DNA from 2 places in the Exiguobacterium sp. s56 genome. Region 1 is predicted to be linked to the other one. Evidence: riboswitches for the same ligand, from Rfam matches in the RefSeq annotation. Region 1 holds a riboswitch; the other holds the start of a gene.
The links. Region 1 has a riboswitch for FMN ahead of KNP71_RS08030 (ECF transporter S component). Riboswitches for the same ligand answer to the same signal wherever they lie in the genome.
Positions count from the first base shown of each region.

Region 2: it holds a riboswitch for FMN, as region 1 does, so the genes downstream of both, ribD (bifunctional diaminohydroxyphosphoribosylaminopyrimidine deaminase/5-amino-6-(5-phosphoribosylamino)uracil reductase RibD) here and KNP71_RS08030 (ECF transporter S component) in region 1, are expected to answer to the same signal.

Region 1 covers NZ_JACSLR010000006.1:130,277-137,720, reverse strand. The annotation lists gene KNP71_RS08055 (NAD(P)/FAD-dependent oxidoreductase) at 1-607, opposite strand, end outside; gene KNP71_RS08050 (NAD(P)/FAD-dependent oxidoreductase) at 874-1,851, shown strand; gene KNP71_RS08045 (Rossmann-fold NAD(P)-binding domain-containing protein) at 1,888-2,742, opposite strand; gene KNP71_RS08040 (hypothetical protein) at 2,870-3,112, shown strand; gene KNP71_RS08035 (HesB/IscA family protein) at 3,154-3,510, opposite strand; FMN riboswitch at 3,608-3,749, shown strand; gene KNP71_RS08030 (ECF transporter S component) at 3,909-4,496, shown strand; gene KNP71_RS08025 (nucleotidyltransferase family protein) at 4,626-5,153, shown strand; gene KNP71_RS08020 (2'-5' RNA ligase family protein) at 5,245-5,790, opposite strand; gene KNP71_RS08015 (NupC/NupG family nucleoside CNT transporter) at 5,854-7,065, opposite strand; gene KNP71_RS08010 (YuzB family protein) at 7,276-7,444, opposite strand, start outside.
Region 2 covers NZ_JACSLR010000003.1:70,489-77,932, forward strand. The annotation lists gene KNP71_RS04590 (ZIP family metal transporter) at 1-716, opposite strand, end outside; gene ribH (6,7-dimethyl-8-ribityllumazine synthase) at 810-1,274, opposite strand; gene KNP71_RS04600 (bifunctional 3,4-dihydroxy-2-butanone-4-phosphate synthase/GTP cyclohydrolase II) at 1,271-2,455, opposite strand; gene ribE (riboflavin synthase) at 2,455-3,096, opposite strand; gene ribD (bifunctional diaminohydroxyphosphoribosylaminopyrimidine deaminase/5-amino-6-(5-phosphoribosylamino)uracil reductase RibD) at 3,077-4,156, opposite strand; FMN riboswitch at 4,309-4,451, opposite strand; gene KNP71_RS04615 (undecaprenyl-diphosphate phosphatase) at 4,546-5,358, opposite strand; gene KNP71_RS04620 (homing endonuclease associated repeat-containing protein) at 5,812-6,453, shown strand; gene KNP71_RS04625 (GGDEF domain-containing protein) at 6,878-7,444, opposite strand, start outside.

The DNA.
Region 1 (7,444 bases):
GAGCGGCTTCGATGTTCACGATGCGAACCGCTTCACGTGGCACGTCATACTGTTTGCAAAGCTCAGGCACACGGTTGACGAGCTCACCGAGGAACTCGATTCCTGTGAATCCTGCGCCACCGACAACGATCGTCACGTACGAGCGGTCAGCTGAACCGTTCGTTTTATATTGAGCGAACGAGTACTCGATATGTTCTTTGATTTTACGGACGCTGTTCAATGAACTGATTGTCATCGCGTTCTCTTTAAGGCCAGGGATACCGAATGTTTCAGGTACGCCGCCGAGTGCGAACACGACATAATCATATTCAACGGCTGAACCGTCTACGAGCAAGACTTGTTTTGCCGTAGTATCGACGCGATCGACGACCCCTTTGACAAATTTCACACGTGACGGGTTCACGACGTCGTTGATGTAGATGCGAGCTTGATCCGGTTTCATCGTTCCGGCCGCTGGCTCATGAAGCCACGTCGTCTGGTAATGGTAATCATGCTTGTTGATGAGCGTGATGTTCGCGTCGCCAGCTGAGAGCGTCTTCTGGAGGTTCACCGCTGTGATGAGTCCACCGAAACCTGCGCCAAGAATAACAATGTTAGGTCGTTTCATGTTCATTTCCACCTTGTTTTGATAGTTTTGTTTTCTTGAACAATCATGTTGTGTGTTTTTTCACATGAATGTTCACAATAAAGCCTAAACCTTGTTCAACCAATGTTCACAATTGCTTCTCGTTCATTGTACGCTGTTTATTTCGTTTTCTCAATGGAAAAGCTTATCTTCTTGAATTTTTTTTGAATGTATAGGATGTTTGTACAGAATGGATTTAATTCACGATTGTCACTATAATGGATGTATACGTTTTGAGGAGGAATTCGATGAAATCGACGAAAGATGTGATCATCATCGGTGGCGGCCCGGTCGGACTGTTCACCGCATTTTATGCAGGTATGCGCCAACTCGATACGGCGTTGATTGAAAGTTTGCCGCAGCTCGGCGGACAATTATCGACACTGTATCCAGAAAAATATATTTACGACATCGCCGGCTTCCCGAAAGTGAAAGCCCAAGATTTGATTGACCAATTAAAAGCCCAAGCCGATCAGTTCGAGCAGGACTATCGCCTCGGGGAGACGGTCGAGACGGTCGAACGTCTTGAAGACGGCACGTTCCAGATCACGACGAACAAGGATGAGTACCATACGAAAGCCATCATCATCACGGCCGGGAACGGGGCATTCGCCGCACGACCGCTCGGCATCGATGGTTGCGAAGATTATGCCAACCTTCATTACTTCGTCGACAACATGGAGAAGTTCCGCGACCGCCGCGTCATGATCGCTGGCGGCGGCGACTCTGCCGTCGACTGGGCGCTCATGCTTGAAGGCATCGCCAAGGAAGTCCATATCGTTCACCGCCGTGACCGTTTCCGTGCCCACGAGCATACGGTCGAGCAAATGAAGGCCTCGACGATCAACGTCTGGACGCCATATAACATCGAATCACTTTCAGGTGAGACGCACATCGAGTCGGTCGAATTGACAGACAAGGACGGCGAATCGAAATTCGTCGAGATCGATGACCTCATCTGTAACTACGGTTTCGTCTCATCGCTCGGCCCAATCAAAAACTGGGGCATGGAGTTCGAGAAGAACACGATCCGCGTCGACTCGCGGATGGAGACGACGGTCGCCGGCATCTTCGCGTGTGGTGACATCGCCACGTACGAAGGAAAAGTAAAATTGATTGCGACAGGCTTCGGAGAAGCTCCGATTGCCATCAACCAAGTGAAGCAGCTCGTCGACCCGACAGCGCGTCACCCGCAACATTCGACTTCGGTATTTGCCGGGAAATAACGATGTGGCCCTCATCGCGATGATGAGGGCCATTTTTCATTTGCGGATTGTTTGTACAATGACCCGGTCGAGCCAGTCGTCGAGTTGGGTGAAGACGAACCCGGCCTTTTTCGCCTCGGCAATCGACATATAATAGTCGACGTCCGTATCGTACGGCGACGACTCGCCATCTTTGATAATCTGGACCGGTTTATTTAAGTGATGGCCGATCCGTTCCATGAGTGCCCCGAGCGAGATGACCCCTTCACTCGCCGCGTTGAACGGTCCGGTCACGTTCGCCCGACCGACCCATTCTAGAAAGGCGGCCGCCTCAAAGCTTGAGATGAACCCCATCTTCGCTTCCGGGTGATGCAGTACGATCGGCTCTTCCCGTCGGACGGCGTCGATATAAAACTTGAGACGGTCTGTATAGTCGTCGGGTCCGAGCACGATTGGCAAGCGGACCGTCGCGACCGGGAACGAGGCGCGATGGAAGAAATAAGATTCAGCCTCTCGCTTCCCTTGCCCGTAATCATGTTCGGATTCGAGATGATAGTCATGATGGAGCGGATTGAAATCACTTTCTTTCAACTCGGCGCCTGGCGCATAAACCGACATCGTCGACGTGAGCACATATTTACCGACTTGGTCCATGAAAGCGTCCGAGGCGATCTTTGCCTGGTACGGGTTAAAGCAAATATTGTCATAGACGACATCATAATGGTCGCGTGACAAATCTTTCATCGTCGCCACCGACTGTCGGTCCCCTCTGATCGACCGGATGCCCTCCGCCTCGGGTACTTGCAGTTGTCCACGCGTCACAATCGTCACATCGTCACCGGCCTCCGCCAACCGAAGCGCCAACCGCTTTCCAAAATAGCGTGAGCCACCGAAAATCAATACTTTTCTCATCGTCCCTGCCCCTCCTACATGAAATGACATCTCTTTTCATTTTCCCTTGCATCCTCTCGACTAATCTTCCACATCCTTGAATATTTTTGTTATTCTTATATATATAGAGAAGAAAGAGGCGAGACGCATGCATCAGATCACATTAGAAAAAGGATGGTCGTGTGAATTACCGACACAATATGCCATTTACCAAAGCTTATCGGACTTCAGCCGTTACTCGGTCCTTGACCAAGAGGAAGAGAGCGTCTGTTCGTTCCGCATCACGAACGACACGTGTAAAATCACAGCGTTTCGTCCTTGGCAACATCAAATCGAGTTAGACGCGGCTTCGAAACTCATTCGATTAATTCTGATTGAAGAGACAGACTGAATACAAAAAAGGCCAATCATGAGACATGATTGGCCTTTCGTTTAGCAATCCCCAGGTGTCCCGGCGTTCGATGCCGTCCGGAAACTCGAGCCGCAACCGCACGTGGCGATGGCGTTCGGATTTTTAATCGTGAAGCCGCCTCCGAGCATCGACTGCTTATAGTCAATCTCGAGACCGTCGACGACCCCGTGATCGGCTTCCGCGACGATGACACGGACACCATAGTGGTCAAACTGAACGTCCTTGTCTGTCTTATCCTCATCAAACCCCATCCCATAAGACAGGCCGGTACACCCGCCCCCTTGCACTTTGATCCGCAAGTACTGGTCGTCGGGGCGTTCGGTCTGTTTCATCATATCGATGACTTGTAATGCGGCTGATTCTGTCAAATGAATCATCTGAACTCCTCCTTCGTTATCTTAACTTCAAGTCAACTGACTTGAGATTTTGTGAAATATCTTGTATAACTAAACTGTAACAAAAAAAATTAAATCGTTCCATCTTCGGGGCAGGGTGAAATTCCCGACCGGCGGTATTGAAGACAAGTTCTTCTCAGCCCGTGAGCGAGCAAGGCGTTGCTTGCTGATTTCGTGAGATTCGAAAGCCGACAGTAAAGTCTGGATGGGAGAAGATGGCGGCATCCGACCGATATCCGGATGTTTTCTTCGGCGTGGTCTAAACACCGATGAGAACATCTATTTCGTATGCGCGTAAACTCTCCCGATTGTTTGATACAATCGGGTTTTTCTATGCGACGGGTGCCATTCATCAAGGAGCGACAAAAGGAGAGATTTTGATGAAAACAACGCGCAACAAACGATTGACAACACTGGTGACGCTATCGATGCTCGGGGCCATTTCTTTTGTCCTCATGCTCTTTAACTTCCCGCTGCCTTTCCTACCACCGTTCCTAAAAGTGGATTTCAGTGACATTCCCGCGCTCGTCGCCGGGATCGTGTTCTCCCCACTCGCAGGCGTCGTGGTCGTCGCTCTAAAAAACGTCCTCTACTATGTCTTCAACGGTGGCGGCGTTCCGGTCGGCGAAGTCGCGAACTTCTTTGCAGGCGTCGCCTTCATGTATCCGGTCGCATGGTTCTACCATAAACGTAAAACGAATAAAGCGCTCGCTTCAGGCCTCGTGGCCGGTACGATCACGATGGCACTCAGCTTGGCAATCTTGAACTATTTGCTCATCTTACCAGCCTACGCGTTCTTCTTCGGCATGACCGAGATGGCGCAACCGGCAGTCAAAACGGACCTCGTCCTATACGGTATCTTGCCGTTCAACTTCATTAAGGCCTTGTTGATCAGCGCCTTGTTCGTCCCACTCTTCCTCAAATTGAAGCCGTGGATCGAACGCCAGCGCATGCAACTTCAAGCGTAACTGACAAGCACCTAGACCGGGGTCTAGGTGCTTTTTGTATAGGTACGCTATGCTAATGAGAGAATAGGAGGAGATGGATTGAACACGACTGAAGATGTGACCCATTTTTTAGAGACTGATGTGGAACTGATGCGTCTGTTGACAATCGTCGCTTCGCTCGGTTTACCCGATTGGTGGATTTGTGCCGGATACGTGCGGGCAAAAATATGGGATGACGCGCACGGCTACGAAGTACCGACGCCGATCGAGGACGTCGATGTCATCTACTTTGACCGATCTCACATCGACGAGGCGATTGAAAAACAGTATGAGGCACAACTGCACGACCTGTTACCGAACGTCCCTTGGTCGGTCAAAAACCAGGCCCGCATGCATCTGGTCAATCAATTGCCACCGTATCAATCTGCGGTCGATGCCTTGGCCCATTTCCCTGAGACGGTCACGGCCATCGGTGTCAGTCTTGGTGCGGGCGGACGCTTGAAGCTGGCCGCCCCTTACGGTATCGACGACATAGTCGAACTAAAGTTACGACCGACCCCGGCCTTTGCGAACGACGCTTCACACCATCATATTTATCGAGCCCGGATCAATAAAAAGAATTGGCAAGCCACTTGGCCGAGACTCCAAGAAGTGGATATACCTCGTCAGGAACGATAAAACCCCACCGTTTCCTGGTCAATCCCTTCTATCGGTCCTAGTCACATATGACAAACCTGACAGAAGAATGCACCTAAGTAACTTAGCTTTGTTACTTTTGTGCGGATAATTTTACTCTATGTAATACTCGAACGTGAATCGGTGTTACTAATTCAATTAATGCCACCTCTACAATTTTTCCAGCTATAGGTTTTACAATATCAGTACAATATTCAAAAGCATCTTTCATCTTTTCTTTAGACAATCTGTTTGCCAGTGTACAGTGCGGAATCCATGAGTCCGGCAAATATAAGGACTCAGCGTTATCATTAAACTCCCCAAATATACAATAATGCTCTAAGTGGAGGCTCCTCAATCCGGATGAGATTGTAGGTGAAAGAAAAAGTGCACTCGATTGAATGAACGTACCCAACGTACTAAATGTTAGATTTATAATCTCCTTCGATTGATAGTAGCTGTCCATCAGTTCGATATACGCCTCAACATTCAAACTACTGTAACTAGCTAATGTTATATGAGGTTGTCGATTCGAGACTTCATATGCATAAGAAGTAATTCCTTCTTGTTTCAAGCCTTCCCATACCTCTTGAATTCGTTTCTCCGTTTGTTCATCAAAAAGCGCTATCATTCCATACATATGTCATTCCTCCCCAAAAAAGAGTGACCACCGAAGTGATCACTCTGAGTATATCGTATTTGATTAGAGAAGCAGACCAGCAAGCGTGGCTGACATCAAGTTAGCAAGCGTACCTGCGAGAATCGCGAGGACACCCATGCGCGCGATATCGTTCCGACGGTTCGGTGCCATTCCACCAAGACCACCGAGAAGGATAGCGAGTGACGAGATGTTAGCGAATCCACAGAGTGCGAACGCGATCATAGCTTCCGTACGTGCCGAGAGGTCACCAGAACCGATGATTGGTGCGAATTCAGAGAAAGCGACGAATTCGTTCAACACGAGTTTTTGTCCGAGGAAGCTACCGAATTGAACAGCATCTGCCCATGGCACACCGATCACGAATGCGAGCGGTGCGAACACATAACCAAGAATCAATTGAAGCGTGAGACCGTCGAAACCGAACAAGCCACCGATTCCACCGAGAATCAAGTTAACGAGCGCGATCAATGAAACGAAGGCGAGAAGCATCGCACCGACGTTCAATGCAAGGAAGAGACCGTCAGAGGCACCGCGAGCGGCTGCATCGACGAAGTTCGCTGCCTTGTTCTCTTCATCTTCAGCGATTTCGATATCGTCATCCGGTACGTCTGTTTCCGGGACGATGATTTTCGCGAACATGAGACCAGCAGGAGCAGCCATGAAGCTCGCTGCGAGCAAGTACTCGAGCGGTACACCAAGAGCAGCGTATCCAGCAAGAACTGAACCGGCAACCGAGGCGAGACCACCGACCATGACAGCGAAGAGTTCCGATTGCGTCATCGTTGGAAGGTAAGGTTTGATGACGAGCGGTGCTTCCGTCTGACCGACGAAGATGTTCGCTGTCGCTGAGAGCGATTCTTTACGTGATGTGCCAAGTGCTTTGGCGAGAGCCGTACCGAGGATACGGATCACCCACTGCATGACACCTACATAGTAGAGAAGTGCGATGAGTGACGACATGAAGACGATAATCGTCAACACTTGGAACGCGAAGACGAAGTTGTCTCCGCCGACAGCTGTACCGAAGACGAAACTAATCCCGGCGTTCGCCGTGTTCAAGACGTTCTGGACGCCTCCTGAGATCCATTCTAACGCGTTACGTCCTACTGTAGTGAAGAGGACGAGGAAGGCGAACGTAAACTGTACCGCGAAAGCGGCAAGCACGGTGCGCCATTTGATGGCTTTACGGTTGGTCGAGAAGATGTAAGCGATTCCAATTAGTGCCAAAATACCAACCACGCTCATGATATTCATTGGTGTTGTGCTCCTTTCATATTGGGGAAACCTGATAATATGATATACCCGAATCGAGATGTGTCCTACCGTTTGAAACGCTTTCTTTTTCTGTTGTTAAACGTCAGACAACCTACATTCGAACCTCTTTGAATATAACAGACCCTTTTTAAAAATGCAACGGGTCAAAACGGTCAAAATAAAAAAAGTTTGAAGGTCCTTCAAACTTTTTCACCATGCCATTTCTTCAATTTTTTCATATACATTCGTCACGAGTTGTTCCGGTGTATCCCCGGTCACGACCTCACCATCGACGAGACAAAACAAGTCAAGCGAACAGACGCCGCAGTAGCCCGTACAGCCATATTCGAAGACGTCTAAGTCTGGATCGGACTCTAAT
Region 2 (7,444 bases), on a different contig from region 1:
ACTTCTTCGACGACGACAAAAATCATCGCCCCGGCGGCAAAGCTGAGCGCGAACGGCAAGAGCGGCTCCATGACAAGCACGGCCCAAACGCCGACCAGTGCGGCCGCCGGTTCGACCATGCCCGATAACTGACCGTAGAAAAAACTGCGGCGCCGGGAGAGCCCATCCCGTCTGAGCGGGAGCGATACGGCGGCACCTTCCGGAAAGTTTTGAATGCCGATACCGATGGCCAACGCGATGGCACCTGTCAGCGAGGCGGACGGGAAATCGGCCGCGACCGCCCCGAAGGCGACACCGATGGCCAGTCCTTCCGGGATATTGTGCAGCGTGATCGCCAAGACGAGCAACGTGCTCCGTTTCCGTTTTTGGGGATGGAAACCTTCCACTTCTTTTAGGGATGGTGTCGGATGCACGTGCGGAATCAGTTTGTCGACGACTGCCAAAAACAGACCACCCACTAAAAAACCGACGGTGGCCGGAAACCAAGCCGGCATCGCGTCTTGTTCCGCCATTTCGATGGCCGGGGCGAGGAGTGACCAAAAACTGGCCGCTATCATGACACCGCCGGCAAACCCGAGCATGCTGTCCATCAACCGCTCGTTAATCGACTTCGTCATGAAGACGATTGCCGCCCCGAGCGCGGTCATCCCCCATGTGAACATCGTCCCGAGCAACGCCTGCATGGCCGGGCTCAGTTGAGCCACCCATTCCCACATCACCATCGCCTCCTTCCACCCTATCCTTTTCCCGGGACGCATGCGTCGCTAACGACAAAAAAGAGGAGAGCTGGTTCGCTCTCCCCCGTCCAATTAAAACGCGCGCATCAAGTTCGCCATCTCGATGGCCGACGTTGCCGCTTCCCAACCTTTGTTCCCGGCTTTCGTTCCAGCTCGCTCGATCGCTTGCTCAATCGTCTCGGTCGTCAAGACACCGAAAATGACCGGTACTTCTGACTGATAACTCGCCTGGGCGATGCCTTTCGCCGCCTCGTTACAGACGTAGTCGAAGTGTGGTGTCGCCCCACGGATGACGGCCCCGAGTGTGATGACGGCATCATATTTCTTGCTCATCGCCATCTTCTTCGCGACAAGTGGGAGTTCGAACGCCCCAGGGACGAATGCGATCTCGACGTCGTCTTGTTCGACGCCGTGGCGCTTCAACGCATCCTTCGCCCCGTCTAGCAAGCGCATCGTGATGAGATCGTTGAACCGTCCGACGACGATTCCGACTTTCAAGCCTTTTCCGACCAAGTTTCCTTCAAATGTATGCATCATGATTCTTCTCCTCCAAAGTGATTCATTTTTTGTTGTTTCGTCATTCGGTACTTCTCGTTCGCCGCATGGGCGCCGACGAGAATCGGGACACGTTCGATGACCGTGATGCCGCACGCTTCTAACGCATCGACTTTTTCCGGGTTGTTCGTCATGAGCCGGACGTTCGTGACGCCGAGGTCACGAAGCATGGCCGCGCTGACCCGGTAATCGCGCAAATCGGCATGAAGTCCGAGCGCAACGTTCGCCTCGACCGTATCAAGCCCTTGTTCTTGTAGTTCGTACGCCTTCAATTTATTGAGCAGACCGATGCCACGCCCTTCTTGTCTCATATACAAGATGACACCGCCTTCGGCTTCCACTTTCGCCATCGCTGTGTCCAGTTGTGGCCCGCAATCGCAACGATGGGACCCGAAGACGTCACCGGTCAGACATTCGGAATGAATCCGGACGAGCGGTGCGTGTTCGATCTCACCTTTGACGAGCGCGACGTGTTCTTCCCGGTCGAGGACGTTCCGATAACCGATCAATCGGAAGTCCCCTTTCACCGAGGGGAGCGAGACGTCCGCCTCTCGTTCGACGAGGTCCGTCTCCATATAGCGAACTAATTCCTCAATCGTGATGAATTTTAAATCATGCGCTTGTGCGACACGTTCAAGGTCCGGCAACCGGGCCATCTCGCCGTCCGGACGGATAATCTCACAGATGACGGCGACTGGTTCACTTCCGGCAAGTCGCGCCAAATCGACCGACGCTTCCGTATGCCCGCGCCGGACGGAGACGCCACCTTTTTTGGCGATGAGCGGGAAGATATGACCAGGACGTTGGAAATCGGCCGGACGGGCGTTGCTATTCGCGAGTTCGCGCACCGTATGGGCCCGCTCGCTCGCCGAGATGCCCGTCGTCGAATCGACGTGGTCGACACTGACCGTGAACGCCGTGCCGTGCGGGTCGGTACTGTTCGCGACCATCGGCTGCAAGTCGAGCCGGACGGCCACTTCTTCAGCGAGAGAAGCGCAGACGAGCCCTTTGCCTTCCGTGATGAGGAAATTCATCGTCTCTGCTGTCATTTTATCCGCGAGGACGACGAAGTCCCCTTCGTTCTCCCGGTCCTCATCGTCGACGACGATGATGGGACGTCCCATCTTCAACTCTTCGACTGCTTCTTTAATCGAGTGAAACATTACCATCCCGCCTTTCCATACCCTTGTGACGCCAGCGATTCGAGCGTCATCGGTTTTTGACTTACGAGTTTTTCCATATACTTAGCCAACATGTCACATTCCAAATTGACCGCATCCCCAGCCTGTTTCATCCCGAGCACTGTCTCACTGTACGTGTGCGGGATGAGCGACAACGTGAAGCCGCGTTCCGTCACATCAAACACCGTCAAGCTCGTCCCGTCGACCGAAATCGAACCTTTCGGGACGATATAACGGAGGAGAGATGGCTCACAGCTGATGTCGACATAGACCGCGTTCGCGAGCGATTGTTTTTTGACGATGCGCCCGACCCCGTCGACGTGACCCGATACGAAGTGACCACCGAAGCGTCCGTTCGCGGGCATAGCCCGCTCCAAGTTAACGTTCGTGCCGGGGCGGACCCCGTCGAGACTCGACGCCTTCAGCGTTTCCGGCATGACATCGACCGAGAAGCTGTCACGATCGAACGTCGTCACGGTGAGACAGATGCCGTTGACGGAGATACTGTCACCGAGCTTCACGTCCTCGAGGACGATTTTTCCGGCGAGCGTGAGCCGGAGGGACGGACCGTTGCGTTTCACTGCCTTGACACTGCCGATTTCTTCAACGATTCCCGTGAACATCGGACTCCCCCTCTCGCATGATGAGTTTGATGTCGGCGCCGACCGTCTCGACCGATTGCACGTCATATCGATTGATTGCATCGAGCGGACCGTCATGATGCGAACGGTAAAATCCGCCCTTGCCGCCGAACACGCGCGGTGACTGGTACATGACCCACTCGTCGATGAACCGTCCGTCCAAGAGTGATGTGACGAGCGTCGGTCCCGCTTCGACGAGCAGACGACCGATGCCGCGTGCGTAGACGTCTTGCAGCACAGCGTCGAGCGACGTGTACGCCGCGAGTTCGACGCCGCGCTCGATGAACGCGTCCCGCTTCGTTTGATCGTCGGACGTCGTGTAGAGTAGCACCGGCACATCGTTCGCCGTCCGGACGAGCTGACTTGACAGCGGCGTGCGTAACTCTCGGTCTAGCACGACCCGGAGCGGTTCCGTCGTCTCGCGGTCGAGCCGGACGGTGAGGGCCGGGTCATCAGCGAGGACAGTGCCGACACCGGTCAAAATCGCATCGACCGACGCCCGCAGTTCATGGACGTCCCGTCTCGCTTCGGTTCCGGTCACCCACTTGCTGTCACCGGTATCGAGGGCGACTTTGCCGTCAAGGCTCGTCGCCGTCTTTAAGATGACATACGGCCGTTTCGTCTCGAGCGAGCGCAAGAACGCCACGTTGAGCGTTCGTGCCTCACTCTCGAGCAGACCGACTTCGACATCAATCCCGGCCGCTTTCAATCGAGCGATGCCTTGCCCTGACACGAGCGGATTCGGGTCGGTCATCGCGATGACGACCCGTTTGATGCCCGACTCTACGACTAAATCGGCACACGGCGGTGTCTTGCCATAATGCGAGCACGGTTCGAGCGTGACATACATCGTGGCGCCATAGGCGGCAGCACCGGCCATGCGGATGGCGTGCACTTCGGCGTGCGCTTCCCCCGCCTTCAAGTGGGCGCCGAACCCGACGACTCGACCGTCCTTGACGACGACGGCCCCGACGCGCGGATTGACGCCGGTCGAAGAGGCGGATTTGGCCAATTGGATGGCTTGTTGCATGTACTGTTGCATAATCTCCCTCCTTGTTTCGTACAAACAAAAAGACCTCAAGGAATGATCCTCAAGGTCTCGGTGGGAGTCGTCCGTCGTCATTTGGGCAAGCCAAATAAGCGTTTTCTTTACAGAAAAACGTACGACGAACTACAGGTCGCGTGGACCTGTCATGTTTCCTTCTCCCATCCAGACTATACTGTCGGCTCTAGAATCGCACTAGATCCACCGTTCGCACACGTGCGACCGGGTCACGGACTTAAGGCTCGCGCCCATCACCGCCGGTTGGGACTTTCACCCGACCCCGAAGGAATATTTGTTTGTACGTCTCCACTTTAGCGCAAAAATAAATGGATGGCAAAACGAAATGCGCAAAAAAAGCGCCGCTCGTGTGAGCAACGCTTTGTAAATCAAGCCAAGAATAAAACGACGAGGAGTCCGACAACCCAGCAATAGAAGGAGAAGTATTTGAGCTCGCCTTTCGCCATGATGTGCTGGAACCATTTGAGCGAGATGGCCGTGAGCGCATACGAGGCGATGAACGCCAAGATGAGCGGTCCGAACAAATCACGTGTTTCTGGATTCGTGAACAACTCCGGTCCCTCTAAAATCGTCACCCCGAGACTGATCGGGATGAACAGGAAGAACGAGAAGCGAAGCGCCGACTCTTGTTTGATGCCGAGCAACATCGCCATGACGATTGTCGCCCCGGAGCGACTGATCCCTGGGATGAGCGCGACCGCTTGAGCGAGACCGATTAAGATGGCGTCGCGGAGCGTGATGCCGCCGTCTCCTTTATTCCCTCGCATATTCCGGATGAACCAGAGCGCGACCCCGGTCAGGATAAGCGTATAACCGACCGTGGCGACGCCGCTGAGCTTCTCGCCAATCCAATCGCCGAACAGGACGCCGAGCACACCGGCTGGGACCGTGGCGACGAGCAAGAGACCAATGAACTTGACGTCGACCATCGTCTCGTCACTGCGGTCCTTTTTAAACAAGAACGTCCACAGACTGACGACGAGACGGACGACGTCCTGCCGATAAATCGTTAACACGGCGAGCAACGAGGCAAAGTTCACGAAAATCTCGAAGGAGAGCCCCGGTAACTCGATATCAAACAGCTCTTGGAAGATGACCAAGTGACCGCTTGATGAGATTGGAATCGGCTCGGTGAACCCTTGAATCAAGCCGAGTAGGAGATAAAATAACCATATTGTCATATCGTAACATCCTCTTTTCTTATTTACATCAATTCCATTATTTTAGCAGACCGTTCGTTTCACTGACCACCCTTTCAAAAAAAAATCGTTATTTTCAAAACTTTCATTTGATTAGTCTGAAAATTAAATTTATTATAGAAGAGTACTCAACTGGTGCGACGGTGATGACCCCATTGGCCAGTTGGGTACTTTTTCGTACAGATTATTACATATTAGCCACGATAAAACTTTTTGTTTACAATTGAACCCATTTAATATTAAATTTGTAATAGAACTGTTACCATTTTTTCAAAGTATAAACAGGACTTTAGACCTACCCGTTCATAAAATCGGTTTAAAAAAACTTGAACAATGCACTTATAAATTGTAAAAACTGGCCGATAGTATGATTGTAGAAGCAACTTCGTCATCTTTGTCGGTTCAGATATGAGTCCATGGAAGGAGGAACCATCATTGAGTCAAACGCTATCCACTAAATCCCACCACTTGTCCACCGAACAGCAGAGGATGATTCACTGTATTCGACTGCTCGGCGACTTGTTGAAGGAACGTCCACGACGCTCTGTGTATCGTCGCTTCGCGATGGAACAAAGCTGGCCATCTCCCGAGTCGATTATCCGACAGTTCGGGTCATGGGCCGAGGCGCTTGCAATCGCCGGCTATGAATGGCACGGAGAGGCGACTGTCGATCTCCCGGACAAAATGCCAAAGTACACGCGTGAAGATATCATCGAGACACTCGCCCTCTACTCGCGCGACATGGGATCGATTATCACGCTCAAAAAGTATCAGGAATGGCGCAAGCTCCATCCGAAAGCACCGAGCCATTACCATATCGTCAAGACGTTCGGTTCGTGGCATGACGCCTGCGCCGAAGCCGGACTTGAAGCGAGTGTGACGTACTCGAAATCAGAGCTCTCCACCGCACTCCGTGAAGCGATTCACGAGATGGGCTTCTCTCTTTCCTTCGAAGCGTATCGCGAATGGGCAAAACGGAACAACAAACCATCCACGAAAGCAATTCTTCATCGTTACGGTTCATGGTCGGCTGCGATTCACGCGGTCGAGTCAGAAATTTTCAATCAGAAATTATAATCTTTCATTCATAAGGAGGACGCCGGGTATCCGGTGTCCTCCTTTATTTTGTAGATGTTGCGTCATCGTCCTTTCGGCGCCCACGCTTTCTGCAGGCAATCCCGGAGCCGCATCGCTTACGCTGCTGGGTCTCCGTCGGATTGCTATCCTGCAAGAGTCGGGGCGCCGACGGACGAGCGCATCGAACGCGCCACGGTACATCAATGTCCCGTGTCAGACATGGAAGTTCGTTCAATATTTGTTGAACGATGCCTTGGCCGGTGCCCGAACTCCTAGGGGAGAGCAATGCAAGGATGACCCCGTAAAGCGCGGCATGCGCTGCGGAGTCATCCGCATCGCCCCAGGAACGGAGGGCGTCGGTCGAACATCGTTCATGTTGATTAGACGAAAAAGAAGAACACCGGCTTATTGGTGTTCTCTTTCATCATTGAATCCGTTCCGTCGACGTATCGCGATAATGGGCGACACGGTCCCGGCCGTTGAATTTTGCACCGACGTACATGGCGCGGTCGGCGTGGCGGAGTAGCGTGTCGAGGTCGTCATACTCGTGGATCGTCTCGATGCCGATGCTCGCCGTCACTTGGACGCGGATCCCTTCGGAGCCGAACGGATGGGCGCGGAGCGCTTGGCGGATCTTCTCCCCCGTCACGATGGCAGCCGCCTCATCCATGCGCGGAAAGACGAACACGAACTCTTCGCCGCCGTAACGCGTGACGAGGTCACCGCTTCGGACGAGACGACTGAACAGCGCCCCGGCCTCGATTAACACTTCATCCCCGAACGCATGGCCATACGTATCGTTAATCGCCTTGAAATGATCCAAGTCGACCAAGAACACGGACAACGGATACGAGGCAATGTCGTTCAACCGCTCCTTCGTCCAACGTTTGAGCGCCCGCTGGTTCGGCAGCCCTGTCATCGGGTCGGTCAGACTCTCATGCTGGAGCCGGTTGCGCTCGTCAATCCGTTCGAGTGACCAGGACAAGGTTTT